2 regions of the Lysinibacillus sp. BF-4 genome follow, and region 2 is predicted to be linked to the other one. Evidence: riboswitches for the same ligand, from Rfam matches in the RefSeq annotation. Region 2 holds a riboswitch; the other holds the start of a gene.

What was found. A riboswitch is a leader RNA that binds a small molecule or an ion and turns the genes downstream of it on or off. The one in region 2 is predicted to bind FMN.
Positions count from the first base shown of each region.
Region 1: another riboswitch for FMN. It lies ahead of CH76_RS01290 (ECF transporter S component); the one in region 2 lies ahead of ribD (bifunctional diaminohydroxyphosphoribosylaminopyrimidine deaminase/5-amino-6-(5-phosphoribosylamino)uracil reductase RibD).

Region 1 covers NZ_JPUW01000001.1:254,320-262,066, reverse strand. Annotated here, with positions in the region: gene dnaI (primosomal protein DnaI) at 1-377, opposite strand, end outside; gene CH76_RS13400 (DnaD domain protein) at 392-2,980, opposite strand; gene nrdR (transcriptional regulator NrdR) at 2,995-3,465, opposite strand; gene CH76_RS01290 (ECF transporter S component) at 3,594-4,184, opposite strand; FMN riboswitch at 4,273-4,437, opposite strand; gene CH76_RS01285 (ATP-binding protein) at 4,508-6,283, opposite strand; gene CH76_RS01280 (response regulator transcription factor) at 6,276-6,992, opposite strand; gene ccsA (cytochrome c biogenesis protein CcsA) at 7,090-7,747, opposite strand, start outside.
Region 2 covers NZ_JPUW01000016.1:770-8,516, forward strand. Annotated here, with positions in the region: gene CH76_RS07010 (CPBP family intramembrane glutamic endopeptidase) at 1-484, shown strand, start outside; gene CH76_RS07015 (5-bromo-4-chloroindolyl phosphate hydrolysis family protein) at 636-1,280, shown strand; gene CH76_RS07020 (toxic anion resistance protein) at 1,280-2,230, shown strand; FMN riboswitch at 2,376-2,492, shown strand; FMN riboswitch at 2,565-2,681, shown strand; gene ribD (bifunctional diaminohydroxyphosphoribosylaminopyrimidine deaminase/5-amino-6-(5-phosphoribosylamino)uracil reductase RibD) at 2,784-3,812, shown strand; gene ribE (riboflavin synthase) at 3,822-4,454, shown strand; gene CH76_RS07035 (bifunctional 3,4-dihydroxy-2-butanone-4-phosphate synthase/GTP cyclohydrolase II) at 4,467-5,654, shown strand; gene ribE (6,7-dimethyl-8-ribityllumazine synthase) at 5,668-6,132, shown strand; gene CH76_RS07045 (hypothetical protein) at 6,158-6,340, opposite strand; gene CH76_RS07050 (DUF6501 family protein) at 6,400-6,597, opposite strand; gene CH76_RS07055 (biotin transporter BioY) at 6,854-7,453, shown strand; gene putP (sodium/proline symporter PutP) at 7,493-7,747, opposite strand, start outside.

The DNA.
Region 1 (7,747 bases), on a different contig from region 2:
GTTTCACGCGGCATGTGTAAACTACTAATCATAGCCGCTACCGCACGTTCTTCTTCTTCCTTATATTTTTGAGGACAAGTGGCATACATAACATCGACAGCATTTGGTTGCATCGTAAGGCGTGGCACACAACCTACTACGGCATTTGTACACGCACGTACACTACCTGCATTACAGCAAGTATGCGCTTGATCGAGATACTCTAAAAATTTCGGTAGTGCATCCTCAATCATTTCGTCTGTCAAAGCCTGCTCATTAGCCTTAATAAAGGCCTGAATACGCTCATCACCTAGTACTCGCTCACGCACTGCATTATACCTCGCTTGAAATGAGGGCGTATTTACTTGAGATGCTAGTGTTTTTTTTATAGGTTCCATTACTTCTTCACCTTCTATTCTTTGCGACCAATGGACGCTAAAATGGATGCTCGTTCTTTGTCAAAGTCAACTGTAGATGAAGCTACTTGTGTTTGTGTTGGCTTCAGCCACTCTGGCACTTGCTCTACTTTGCCTGTAACACGACGACCATTATGCTGTCTTTCTTCATATGCTTTTTGTTGCTCCGCCACATGAGCGAGAGCTGCTTCTACTGTCATAATAGATTTAGCACGCCACTTGCTCGCAATTGTATTCACATAATTTTTAGGTAGCTGCCCTTCTTGCAATGTAAAGACATACTCTACCAATACATTAGCAACACCCATTGGCAAACCATATAATGTGACAAGTTCTTCAGCAACTTTAACATCATTAGCAAAAGGCTCTTGGTCATTAGCTAAGCGTTTAAGCATTTGATATGGTGTAACACTATCATAAGCATTTTCTGCTTGTGGTGCAGTTGTAATGGTTGGTGAATACGAGGGTTTTGGCTCTGTTTGTGCTAAAGCTTGCTCAACTGTGGTAACGCCATTTAGTTTCCAACGATTAGCAATAGCTTCGACATAAGCACGTGGTAATAACCCTTCCTTACGTTTAAAAACATATTCGACTAATACATTGGTCACGACAATAGGCAACTTATGTTGTAGCACTAAATCTTCACAGAGCTTACTATCCTTTGCAAGCGGCTCCTGTCCATTGTGTAACTCACAAAGAAATACATATGGCGTAATGGCATATCGTTCATAACCAGCCGCTTGTTCTTCACATACTAAAATGCGCGGACGATATTTTTTAGGTGCTTTATGCTGTGTAAGCATAGCCTTTGCCTCATCGACTGTATTTACTTGCTGTTGTCGCCATTCACTCGCAATAGTTTCTACTAAACGCTTAGGTAGCTTGCCATTCTCTTTTTGCAAAATATATTCGATTAATACATTTACTACACCTACTGGCATGCCATAAGTTAGCACTAGATTTTCAGCTAATGCTACCATCGAAGGAAATGGCTCTTGATTATTTAAACACGCCTTCATAAATGTATAAGGAATCATTGCTTCATAGGTTGTAGCAGTAGAAATAATATGCTCTCTTGTAACACGAGGGCGATAAGCTTCTTGTTGTGCCGTTGTTGCTTCAAGTGCTTGTTCTACTGTTGCAATACCTAGCTGTTGCCAATTACTAGCGATTGTCTCTACAAATTTTTGTGATACCTTACCATCCGTTTCATGCATCGCATATTCCATTAATACATTTACTACACCTACTGGCATACCATGCTTAGTTACAAGCCCCTCTGCCATCGCTAAAACAAAATCAAATGGCTCTTGCCCGTTATTTAAACGTTTTAAAAATGCATAAGGCGTAATACCATCGTAACCATTTGTTGAAGCTGGTTGCGTAACTTCCTTAACAGTTGGCTCTTTAATTTGTTTTTTGTAGTTACTGTATTTATGTTGCTCACTACGTGCTAATTGCATCGCTTGCTCTACAGTTTGAATATCCTTCCGACGCCAATGATCTGCAATAGACTCTACAAATTTTTTTGGTAATTTCATATCAGTAATCAACATGACATACTCTACTAGGACATTAACTACGCCCGTTGGTAACCCATAACGCATATACAAACTCTCAACAAGTTGCACCGCAGAGTCTGAAGGTGTTGCGCCTTTATGAAGACGACGCAAATTTTCAAGCGGGCTAGCTGTCGCTAAATAATGTAAATGTTTTTGTTGCTTACTCTGCCCTGTAGGCTCAACTACTGTCTTATCAAAAACAGGCGTAATTTGAGGCATTACTGTGGATACTGTTAATTTATAATAATCTGCGGCGGCTTTACGCAATTGCTTATCAGAAATCACTAAATCATCATCTAGTGCCATAATGACAACCTTTTGCATATCCAACGGTGAAAGCTGGTATAAAAAGGCCAGCTTTGCAATCATTTCACGCACCTCAGTCGTTAAAGCTGCAGCAGGCACTAAGTGCTCTTGTAATCCTGATTGAAGCAACGCAAAATCAAAATTTTGTTGCATAAAAGGATAGGTTTTACTTTCAGCCATAGCTACCGGCATTACTAAATCCGTAGGTACTGTACTATTAACGGGCGTAAAAACATCTGTAAATGTTCGTGTAACCTCTGTAAATTGATCACGACTTTTATGTTGCTCCATAAAGCGTGCACGCAAGTTACGATAATTACGCTCACCAATTTTACTGTATAACATCATCGACAATAAGGGGTCTGCAAAAAACACACCTGCTTCAAGCGGGCGTGCTAACTCATAAATAAAACTGCGTTCTTCACCACTACTTGTACGCCATGTGCGCACTAAGCCTATAGCTTCTAAAGCTAGGCGAGCCTTTAAAATTTCTTGTAGCCCCATATCTAACGTTTGCATTAAAAAATAGTGCATCGTTGGTGTTTGAGCTTGAAACTCACCCTCAGCCCAAAGTGTAAAATATAAACTTAACGCCTTACCGCCAACAATAGGTTGGTAAAAAAGAGTTAGTAGTTGGCGCTCTGTAACGGAAAGTTGTTGCGGTAGCTCAACAAAAAAAACATCATTTTGATGAAGCTCTTGTGGTAATAATGACACCAGGCTCACGCTCCTTACTTTTTAGCATTCGATTGGCGTTCAATAATCTCTCTAATCTCGTCAATAAATACATTAATATCTTTAAATTGGCGGTACACAGAAGCAAAGCGTACATATGCTACCTCGTCAATAGACGCAAGGTGATCCATAACCTTTTCGCCTACATCATCGGACTGTACTTCCCCATTACTCATTTGGCGCAAATCTTTTTCGATAGCAATTACTACCTCATCTAGCACCTCAAGGGCCACAGGACGTTTCTCACATGCGCGAATCATACCACGTAGTAATTTTTCGCGGCTAAACTCCTCACGTGAACCATCTTTCTTTACAACAATTAATGGTGTTTCTTCTATTTTTTCAAACGTTGTGAAGCGATAACTGCAAGACTCGCACTCTCTACGACGTCGAATTTCTTTATTATCATCAACTGGTCGCGTATCAACAACTCGCGTACCATTATATTGGCATGAAGGACATCTCATATTTTTATCTCCCGTAAGTTAATTTACTAGTTCTAAGTATAACAAACTTTTAAGCTCACAAAAAGGATAGGCTACATCAAACACAAAAGCAGCATCACGAGAAAGACGTGACACTGCTTTTTTGATAATTATTGGTAATGATACTGCTTTTGCTGCTGAATAATCCATTTATCCATTGCTTTATATAACAGCACCATAATAACTGTAATAATAATACCTTTAATAATATTAAACGGTAAAATACCTTTGATAATCATAACGTATAATGCATCACCAACGACTTGATCCATACCTAAAAAGTACGTATACATTGGTAAAAATACAGCATAATTTAAAAAGCTCATGCCGACAGCCATAACAAGTGTCCCTGCGATTAAGCCAGTAATTAGCCCTTTCACAGATTTAAAACGATTAAAAACCATATACACAGGCATAATGAATAATACCCCTGTAGTAAAGTTGGCAATATGCCCCACTGGCACACCTGTTTCAGTACCTGTAAATAACCAATCCAATACATTTTTAAATAGCTCTACTAAAATACCTGCTGCTGGTCCCATTGTAATGACTGCTAGTAATGCTGGCATATCACTAAAATCAACCTTTAAAAATGCGGGAAACGGTGGAATCGGAAAATTTAATAAATGTAGTAAAAAGCCAATACTACTCAACATCCCGATTGTTACGAAATACTTTGTGCGCTTGCGTTGCTTTTCCATGTTACTCTCTCCTCTTTGCTGATTACACCTCGCAAGAAGAAAGGTCCGACAAATGTGTGGCATAAAAAAGACATTACACATGTCGTACCTTCACCTTCTCCCATCCAGACTATACTGTCGGCCTTGGAGTTGCACCAAGTCAGCTACTCACAAAAATGAGTAGGTCGCGGGCTCGTATGCTTATAGGTTGCTGTCGAACAGCTACCGCATAATTACCGCCGGTCGGGAATTGCACCCTGCCCCGAAGATGAATCATATTTTTTAGTTGTTACACTACTATCATAGGCAATTTACAATGAATTGTAAAGTACTACTGCTTTTGTTTAACGTAAGGGTAAATAAAATGTAAAGGTTGTACCTTGTCCTTCTACACTATCCACCATAATATTACCCGAATGTGCCTTTACAATATTACGTGCAATCGCTAAACCTAATCCCGTACCACCTTTAGAACGGGTACGTGCCTTATCTGCCTTATAAAAGCGCTCAAACACGTAAGGCAAGTCTTCTTGTGGTATACCAACGCCTGAGTCTTGCACAAGTACTTTAACAAAGGTTTCCTCACGCTCAACTTTCACACTTACTGTACCATCTTCAAGTGTATGACGAATAGCGTTGTCAATTAAGTTTGTTAGTACCTGCTCAATGCGATCTTCATCTAACACTACCGTCTCATGCGGCTCAAATTCACTAGTAAATATTAAGTTAACGTGCTTTTCTTTTGCCACTTGCGCAAACTTTTGCGTAATACGTTCAAATACTGTATTAAGCGGATAGGTTTCTGTATTAAGCATCATATGTCCCGCTTCCATACGCGCTAAATCTAATAACTCAGATACTAGGCGACCCATTCGCTGTGACTCATCATAAATAATACGAATCATTTCATTGCGGTCTTCCTCAGTAGTAACGACTTCATCTAGTATCGCCTCAGAGTAGCCTTGTAACATAGCAATCGGCGTGCGTAGCTCATGTGATACATTCGCAATAAAATCAGAGCGCAACTTTTCTAAGCGGTGCTGCTCAGTCATATCACGAATAACGGCTACTGCGCCTCGTACAGAGTTACCACCGTACAACGGGCTTATCGTAATGCTGTAGTAAGCACCGTGCATTTCAATTTCTTCTTCTAATTTATCCTCAAACACTAATACATGATCTAGCATGTGATAAATTTCAGGTGGTAATGGCTCACTACTTTGGCTTCCTTTATTTACAAACCACATTTGCAATAACTTTTCCGCAGGTGGATTGCTCAGCAAAATGGTGCTGTCACTATTAAAGGTAATCACCGCATCTGTCATAGAAGTTAAAATATTAGAGACTTGCTCCTTCTCTTGATTAATAACCTCTAAATTATGCTTTAACTGACGCCCCATTTGGTTAAAGGCATTTGCTAGTTGTCCAATTTCATCATTTTGGCTCGCAACGACTTTATTATCAAACTTACCCTTTGATAGCTCAATTGCTGTTTCACGCATCTTGCGCAAAGGCAGTGTAATACGTGAAGATAGGAAAAAGGCAAAGAAGGTCGTTAATACAAAGGCGATAATAGCCGCTAATAGGACAATTTTTGTTGTCTCACGAGAAGTTTTATGTAAGGCCTCTGGGTTTTGGTACATAAAGACTGCCCCGTGCATCTCGCTCTCACCGTTTAATGGGAAAGCTAATACTAAATACGTATCCATTGCTTCTTGTTCAGAGTAGGATGGCATTAAGAGTTCTTTAACAATTGGCTCAGTTGTAGAATATACTTTGGCAAACGCCTTATTATCTAAAATCGTTTGTTCAATCTCTTTTTGGTTTTTGCCGTCTTGTAACGCCATTACAATATCGCGGCTCGTATTAGCCACCAAGGCATTCGTACCTTCTGGCAAAATATCTTCAAGCATGCTTTCGGTCTTACTATCCAGTTGCTCCTCGTCATAAAGGCTAGCAATGGTATGGGCTGTTTGTCGTAATGACGACTCAGCTTGTTGCACGTGATAGTTTTGTAAAAACTCAAGCATAAGTACGGTAAAAACAAACAGTACAAATGAAACGAGAAGCAAGATGGTTACCCACAGCTTCCCGACAACACTATTCCATATTCTATTCATTCACGACCTCAAATTTATAGCCGACGCCCCAAACCGTAACAATCATTTTAGCAGCATTTTCAGATACACGGTTTAGCTTCTCGCGCAGTCGTTTTACGTGCGTATCAACTGTACGTAAATCACCAAAGAAATCATAATGCCATACTTCTTTTAACAATTGCTCACGGTCAAATACCTTATCTGGTGATTTTGCTAAGAAGTATAATAGCTCATACTCTTTTGGTGTAAGGTTAACTTCTACTCCCTCCGCTGTGACACGGTGTGCATCATGGTCAATCATTAAATGCGGGAAGACAACTAAGTCTTTTGAAGTTGATGCGTTCGCTGCAGGTGCAAAGGCTTGTGAGCGTCGTAAAATAGCTTTCACACGCAACACAACCTCGCGCGGGCTAAATGGCTTTACGATGTAATCGTCAGCGCCAATTTCAAAGCCATGCACGCGGTTTGCCTCCTCGCCTTTTGCGGTAAGTAAAATAATGGGTGTCGTAGAACGCTCACGCAACTCCTCACATACTTGTAATCCATCTTTTTCTGGCATCATAATGTCGAGCAAAATACAGTGATAATCTTTTTCTAATGTCATGGCTAGTGCTTCCTCGCCATTCTCTGCTTCATCAATCTCGTAGCCTTCGCGCTCTAGGTACATTTTTAATAAGCGACGGATGCGATCTTCGTCATCTACTACAAGGATGGAAATATTGTCTGACATTGTGTTACCCCTTTCTACATTCATCTATATCTATTGTACAATTTACTTCACAAATTGAAAAGAGAAGCACATTTTTCGTCATGTGCTTCTCCAATCGTTACGCGTATGAGTGAAGTCCCGCGATGATTAAGTTAATAACAACTAAGTTGAAAATCATAATCGCAAAGCCGATTAATGCAAGCCATGCTGATTTACGACCTTCCCAACCTTTTGATAAACGAAGGTGAAGGAACGCAGCATAGAACAACCAAGTGATTAATGCCCATACTTCTTTTGGATCCCAGCCCCAATAGCGACCCCATGCCTCTTGCGCCCAAATCATAGCGAAGATTAAAGCACCAAGGGTGAAGACCGGGAAACCAATTAATACAGAACGGTAACCAATCTCGTCCATTAACTCTAAGTTAGCACGCTTAACAAACGGTTTAAGCATCTCACTTACACGTTTACGTGATAGTAAACGAATAAGTAAGTAAAGGATTGAACCTACTAATAGTGACCACGCTACCGTTGTTAATTTCTTAGCGTTAATAATAGGTGGTGTATCCATTAACGGCTTCATTTTACCTTCTGTTAAAGCCACAGATTCATTCATACCAAATAGCGCTGGTACGTCATACGTAATTTCACGTTGAATTTCGTCCTTATCCATATACGTAAACTGCGCTTCGTAGCCAATACCACGGAACACCAACGTTACTAATACGAAACCAATAACTACTACCACAAAGAACATTATTGCCTCTAATGCTGTG
Region 2 (7,747 bases):
TTGTCGCAAATCTGATGAAGTACTACCACGCGCAGCCTTTTTCACCTTTACTGCACCATTTAACCTACTAGTGCTAACAGCCATTGCATCTAGTAGTTTACTGTTATTTGGTGTCCTACTCACATTTTTGATACCAGCTAGCTATATTCCTAGTGCCAATAGTGACTATCAAAATGCTTCCCTACTAGCTATTACAAGCATGATGCTTGTAGGTGCAACGTTTGAGGAGCTTTTATTTAGAGGGATTATTCAAAATTTACTATTGCTATGGTTAGGTAACAGCTGGCTTGCCATTGGCATTACTACACTCGCATTTGTCGCGTTGCACGTTCACTATTTTAAAAAACCCGTTATGCTACTTAACATTACAATCCCTAGCTTAGTATTTGGCTGGGTTTACTTTCAAACAAATAATATTGTAGTACCAATTATTGTCCATTTTTTACTTAACATCGGCATCACCCTATTATTTAAATACCGTTGACTTACATTAAAAGCCTAATAACGAGAGGAAAAGTTATCCCCTCTCTTTTTATTTTTCCTATACGCCATCCCGTTGTCGTCAATACTTTTTTTGAAACTTTACCCGTTGTTTGACGTATAATAGGGAGAGATACTATTTAGGAGGTTACCCTATGCTTACGTTCTTTCAAAACTTATTACGCCACACGATTACGCTAGTTACGAGTTTTTTAGCATTTGGCTTTGCTGCAGATTCGCAGGATTCTAGTTTGTTAATGCTCGGCGCATTTTTTGGTAGTTATGTGGTCGTCAATTTTTCTATAAAACAATTGCAACTTTTCAATCGTCGTCGCAAAACTTCACTAACACGCAAAGAGTTTAAGCATGTAAATGCCCAACTTAAAATTGCCAAAACAAAAATTAAAGCACTCAATAATGCCTACTTAAAAGTGCGCTCTATTAATTCCTTTAAGCAACTGCATGAGATGACAAGTGTGGCAAAAAATATTGTGCGCCTTGTGCGTCAAACACCTGAGAAGTTTTTCGCGGCAGAGCCGTTCTTTTATGGTCACCTTGACTCAGCTGTACAGCTTACCGAAAAATACAGCTTCCTGTCTCGCCAGCAAGTGCGCGATAAGGAAATTACAGCAGCGCTATCCGAAACACACGCAACACTCGATGATTTAACAGATACGTTAAAACTCGACTTAAAAGAAGTGCTAGCTAATGATATTGAGCACCTTAACAACGAGCTAGATTACATCAAATATTCATCAGAAAAACGCAAAAAACAAATAGAATGGCGAGGCGACAAATAATGAAAACATTTGAACTTTTGCCTGAGCAAACCAAGCCACACGCGCTAAAAATCGCAGGCGAAATTGATATGAATAACTATGAGTCCATCCTTACACTTGGACACAACACACAGCGCGCGATTTCACAATTTAGTGATCGCGTGCTGTACCATATTAAAAACCGCGACATTACTAAAGTCGGCAATACTTTGCAGCAATTAGTGGATACAATCACGAGTGTTAAAGTAGAAGAAAATGATACAAATCTATTATCTCGTTTCTTCAAAAAAAAGAGCGAACCTTCGCCTGAAAGTACAATGCACTATGAGCGGGCAAGCATTCAGATTGAGCGTATTGAGTTGCAATTGCACCGCGCACAAAAGCAATTATTAGAGGATATTGAGGTACTAAACGAAATGTACCGCCTTAACCAAAGCTATCACGACGAGCTATCAATCATTTTAGCCGCAGGTGAGCTAAAGCAATATGATTTTACGAGCCGTGAGTTACCACGTATAGAAGCCATGGCGGCACAAGACCCACAAAGCCTTGCACCGCAAGCATTTGAGGATGCCAAAAATCAATTACAGCGCCTTGATCAGCGCCTGTATGATTTACAAATTGCGCGCGAGCTAACGGTACAAGCCGCACCGCAAATTCGCATGATTCAACAATCTAACCAAGTACTATCCGAAAAAATCCAAACGTCTTTAATGACTACCATTCCATTATGGAAAAACCAAATCGCACTGCTTATTAGTTCACAGCGTGACCGCCAGCGTGCGGATTTACATCGTCGTTTAGCTTCAGCTGAGCAGCGTATGGAGGCCCACTTTGATGCTACCGAGCTTCAACAAACGCAACAACGCTTACTGGCAGACGTTGAAGAAACCCTATTACTACAAGGGCAATCGTCGGTACAACAAGCACAAATCGAACGCGAAATGCGCAATTTAAGTCGCGATTTATAACAATTAACGCCACAGAAATAAATTTATTTCTGTGGCGTTTTTATGCTTGCTGTCACTACTCTTTGCTGAATACTGCTTCAACTTTTCGAAATTCCTTACTAGATTTTTCTGAACATTCATGTATAATGGGTGTCACATACGAATAGTTTTCCTTCGGGGTCAGGTGAAAGTCCTAACCGGCGGTATAGCCCGCGAGCTCTTTGGAGCAGGATTTGGTGAAATTCCAAAGCCGACAGTATAGTCTGGATGAGAGAAGGAAGTAAAAGTTACGCGCTTTGCCGTAGCTTATTTTCTGACCCCACAAAACAGTTGTGTGGTCTTTTTTAATTGCATAGTTTTCCTTCGGGGTCGGGTGTAAGTCCCAACCGGCGGTATAGCCCGCGAGCTCTTTGGAGCAGGATTTGGTGAAATTCCAGAGCCGACAGTACAGTCTGGATGAGAGAAGGAAGTGGCAAAAAACTAGCGTACGCGCTGGTTTATTTCGCAATGCCTACTTCACAAGCCCCTGTTAGATGCAGCGGGCTTTTTATTATTTTGAGGAGGTGCTTTTTGGATGGAACAACGATTTATGCAATTTGCGCTACAGCTTGCGCAAACAGGTAAAAACCAAACGTCCCCTAACCCACTTGTTGGCTGCGTGATCACTAAGGGTGAAGATATTGTTGGCTTTGGCGCACATTTAAAAGCGGGCGATGCTCATGCCGAAGTCAACGCACTAAAAATTGCAGGCGACAAAGCTGAGGGCGCTAATGTTTACGTCACATTAGAGCCGTGCAATCATACGGGGCAAACAGGAGCTTGCGTAGATGCCTTAATTGCGGCTAATGTCGCGCATGTTTTTATTGCTACGCTTGACCCTAACCCGCTTGTTGCAGGTAAAGGTGCTAGGCGCTTAGAGCAAGCAGGTATTGCCGTTCATGTTGGACTTTTAGAGACAGAGGCTAAAGCATTAAACGCACCGTTCTTTCATTTCATTTCACAGCATCAGCCTTATGTAACGTTAAAACAAGCCATCTCGCTTGATGGCAAAATTACAGCAAGTAAGGGTGAGCAAACCTTTATTACAGGCAAAAAGGTCAAGGAGGATGTGCATTTAGCACGCGCACACCATGATGCCATTTTAGTTGGCACAAATACGGTATGTATTGACGACCCGAGCCTAACAAATCGCCTAAGCACGACTAAAAAACAGCCCATTCGCGTGATTATTGACCGCTTCGGCAAAATCCCTGCGAGTGCTACGGTATTTACGGATCATGCCGCACCTACTTGGCTTTTTACAAGTGAACCACGTGAGCTAGCACGCGTGCGGGTTTTTGTACTCGACAATTGTTCACTTGGCAATGTACTGCGCCGCCTAGCAGACGAAGGCATTATGACGCTTTATGTTGAGGCAGGCTGTGGCATTGCGGATGCCTTTTTACAACAAGGCTTTGTGCAAAAAATGATTACCTATGTCGCACCAAAATTATTAGGTAGCGACGCCCTTCCCATGATTACAAAAGCACTACCCCGTCCGTTTAAATTTGATGAGGTAGCGCGCATTGGCGAAGATATTAAAATTACGATGACGCTAAAATGAGGTGAGCTTTTGTTTACAGGTATTATCGAAGAATTTGGCACGATTAACAGCATGACGATGGGTAAGGAGGCGATTGCCTTCACCATTGGCGCACACGATATTATAGCGGATATGCATATTGGCGATAGCATCGCAGTAAATGGCGTATGCCTTACCGTTACTAGCTTTACAACATCAAGTTTTACAGCAGACGTCATGCCAGAAACCGTGCGTGCAACAACACTAGCTAGCTTACAAACTGGTGCACGCGTTAACCTTGAGCGCGCTATGGCAGCTAATAAACGGTTTGGTGGTCACTTTGTGGCAGGTCATGTGGATGAGGTGGGCACGATTTTACGTAAGCGCCCCTTCTCTAACGCAGTATATGTGGATATTAAAATTTCACGCGAGGCAAGCGCCTTACTTATACCGCGTGGCTCTATTGCGGTTGATGGCATTAGCCTTACCATTTTTGCTTTACAACCAGAGCTGGTAACGGTTTCGCTCATCCCACACACATTTGACCAAACAACACTTGGCTTTAAGCGCGAGCGCGATACCGTCAATATCGAAACCGATATGCTTAGCAAATATGTAGCACGTCAGCTTCAAGGACAAAATAGTAAAGTAACAGCAGATTTTTTACGACAAAACGGATTTTAAGGTGGTTATACAATGTTTAATACAATAGAGGAAGCACTAGCAGATTTAAAACAAGGCAAAATGATTATCGTAGTAGACGACGAAAACCGCGAAAATGAAGGTGACTTTGTTGCACTCGCAGAGCTTGCGACACCTGAAGTCATTAACTTTATGGCAACGTATGGCAAGGGGTTAATTTGTACACCACTAAGCCCGACCATTGCGAGCCGTTTACAACTTGCCCCAATGGTCGCACGCAATACGGATTTTCATCAAACCGCATTTACCGTAAGCGTGGATCATATGGAAACAACAACCGGCATTAGCGCCTTTGAGCGTGCCAAAACAATCGAAAAACTCATCGACCCTACAGCAAAAGCGGCAGACTTCCGCCGTCCTGGGCATGTTTTTCCTTTGATTGCTAAGCCTGATGGTGTACTTGCACGCCCTGGTCATACCGAGGCAGCTGTCGATTTAGCGATGCTTGCGGGGAGTACGCATGCAGGTGTCATTTGCGAAATTATGAATGCGGACGGCACAATGGCGCGCCTACCTGAGCTCCAACAAACAGCGCAAACCTTAAACATGAAAATCATTACTATCGAGGCTTTAATTGCCTACCGTCTCGAAAAAGAACAAGTCATTACGCGCGAGGCTACTGTTGTAATGCCAACGGTTGCTGGTGATTTTACGATGATTGGCTACAGCAATACGCTTGACGATAAGGAGCATATTGCGTTAACAAAAGGCACACTACACGAAGCCGAAGCTCCGCTCATTCGCATTCATTCGGAGTGCTTAACAGGTGATGTCTTTGGCTCTAAACGTTGTGATTGCGGACCTCAACTACAAGCCGCGTTAACAGCCATTGAGCAAGACGGTACAGGCGCAGTGCTTTATATGCGACAAGAAGGGCGCGGCATTGGGTTATTAAACAAACTCAAAGCTTATGAGCTGCAAGAGCAAGGCTATGACACAGTAGAGGCTAATGAACTGTTAGGCTTTGCGAGCGAGCTACGCGATTACCGCCTATGTGCACAAATGCTTAAAGACTTAGGCGTTACAACGGTACGTCTCCTAACTAACAACCCTGATAAAGTGGCGCAACTTGAGCGCTACGGCATTACGGTTAGCGCACGCATCCCACTCATTGCAGGGCTAGCACAAGAAAACGCCAACTATATGGCAGCAAAAAAACACAAAATGCAACATGTACTTTAAGGAGGAAATTAACATGGTAAACACAATTCAAGCACAATTAGTCGGTACACAATTAAAGGTAGGCATTGTTGTAGGTCGCTTTAACGAGTTTATTAACGACAAATTACTAGCTGGCGCAGTAGACGGGCTTAAACGTCATGGTGTCGCGGATGACAATATCGAAGTGGTATGGGTACCTGGCGCTTTTGAAGTACCCTTTATCGCTAAAAAAATGGCAGAAGGCAAAAAATACGATGCTGTTATTGGTTTAGGCACTGTCATTCGTGGCTCAACAACGCATTATGACTATGTATGTAATGAAGCCGCTAAAGGCATTGCCCAAGTCGGACTACAAACCGGCGTACCAACCATTTTTGGTATCGTCACAACCGAAACCATCGAACAAGCAATTGAGCGCGCAGGCACTAAAGCTGGCAATAAAGGCTATGACGCTGCCGTTGCCGCAATCGAAATGGCAAACCTTACAAAATTACTATAAAACAAAGAGGCTAAGGGACATTCCCCTAGCCTCTTTTTGCATGCTGGATACGTTGGACGAGTGTCCCAATCACTACTAATGCAAGCCCTACGCCTGCACCCATTAACTGGTCAGCTAGCACTTCGCCAGCTCGTAGGTAGCGCATCAAAAATGTACCACCAAAAATCACCAGTGTAATTAAGCCAAGCTGTCTTATCATGATGCCCATTTGCCTATTACAACCTCCAAACAATCGCTCAAGCGATACCTGTCTATGCTAAAATAGAGTTATGCAAAGTATGTTTTATAGTAGCCACCAATGTGACCTGTGTTATCAATCACGAAAATAAATTCGTCTGTTTCGTTTTTCACTTCGTATTGTTTACCTACTGTTAAAACGTTTGATACTAAATATTTCGCTGCATCCGTATGTGTACAAGTTACCGTACGTAAAGTTGGCGAATCTTTCCATGTATTATGAAGCATAGCAATCTCTCCTCGTTTAAAAATTCATCCTCTCTAGTGTATACGATTTTTACGCATTTGTGGAGAGCTGGAGGTGAAATTTATGAGTGTACCGATTTGGTTTTACGTTGTTGCCTTCTCACTCGTCATTGTATTTGTTATTATTGCGGAATGGAACTCACGCCGTTAATATGTGTTAACCATTATAAATATATAGTTGACTTAAATACTTTACTCCACTAAACTAGAAACATACTAGTTATTGGAGTGATACTTGATGGCAACTACAGTTCAACAAGCACGCGCAGGTAGTAAATTTTCGACAGTTGATATGGTATACTGTGCGTTATTTTCGACACTTATGATGATTGGCGCAAACATTACGGCTTTTGCCCCGTTCCTTGTGGTAGGCGGCGTGCCAATTACGCTACAATCTTTTTTTGCAACATTAGCAGGGCTAGTTTTAGGTGCACGTAAAGGTGCAATCGCTATGCTCGTTTATACTTTAATTGGGCTAGCAGGTGCGCCTGTCTTTGCTCAGTTTAAAGGCGGCATATCTATGATTTTAGCCCCTACCTTTGGCTTTATCGTCGTCTTTATTTTAATCGCCTATATTATTGGCAAAATGACAGAGAAGCATGGCACTGTAAAAAGCTATGTCATCGCCTCGTTAGTTGGTACTGTTATTACGTATATCATCGGTACAAACTGGATGTATGCAGCCTATATGCTATGGGCAGGTGCACCAGAAGGCTTTGATTACTGGATGGCTTGGGCTTGGATGCTTGGCCCACTACCAAAAGATATTATTTTAGGTGTATTTGCAGGATTCTTTGCTTTCCGTATTAATGCGATTTTAAAAGTCAATAAATCCTAACAAAAAAGGGAGTGGCCGCGGCCACTCCCTTTTGTGCTATTATTTTTTCATTTCCTCATGTAAATGCGCAACTGCCGCATCAAATGTTTCGTCAATTTCCTTATTTGGCTTATACGTGATTAAGCTCACTACTACAATCGTAATAAGGCTTAACAAGAAACCTGGCACGATTTCGTAAAGTTCGAACCACTTAAATTTCTCCCAAACAAAGACCACAACCGCACCTACAATAAGACCTGCAACTGCACCTTGAGACGTTGTTTTACGCCAGTAAAGGCTTAGTAAAATAAGCGG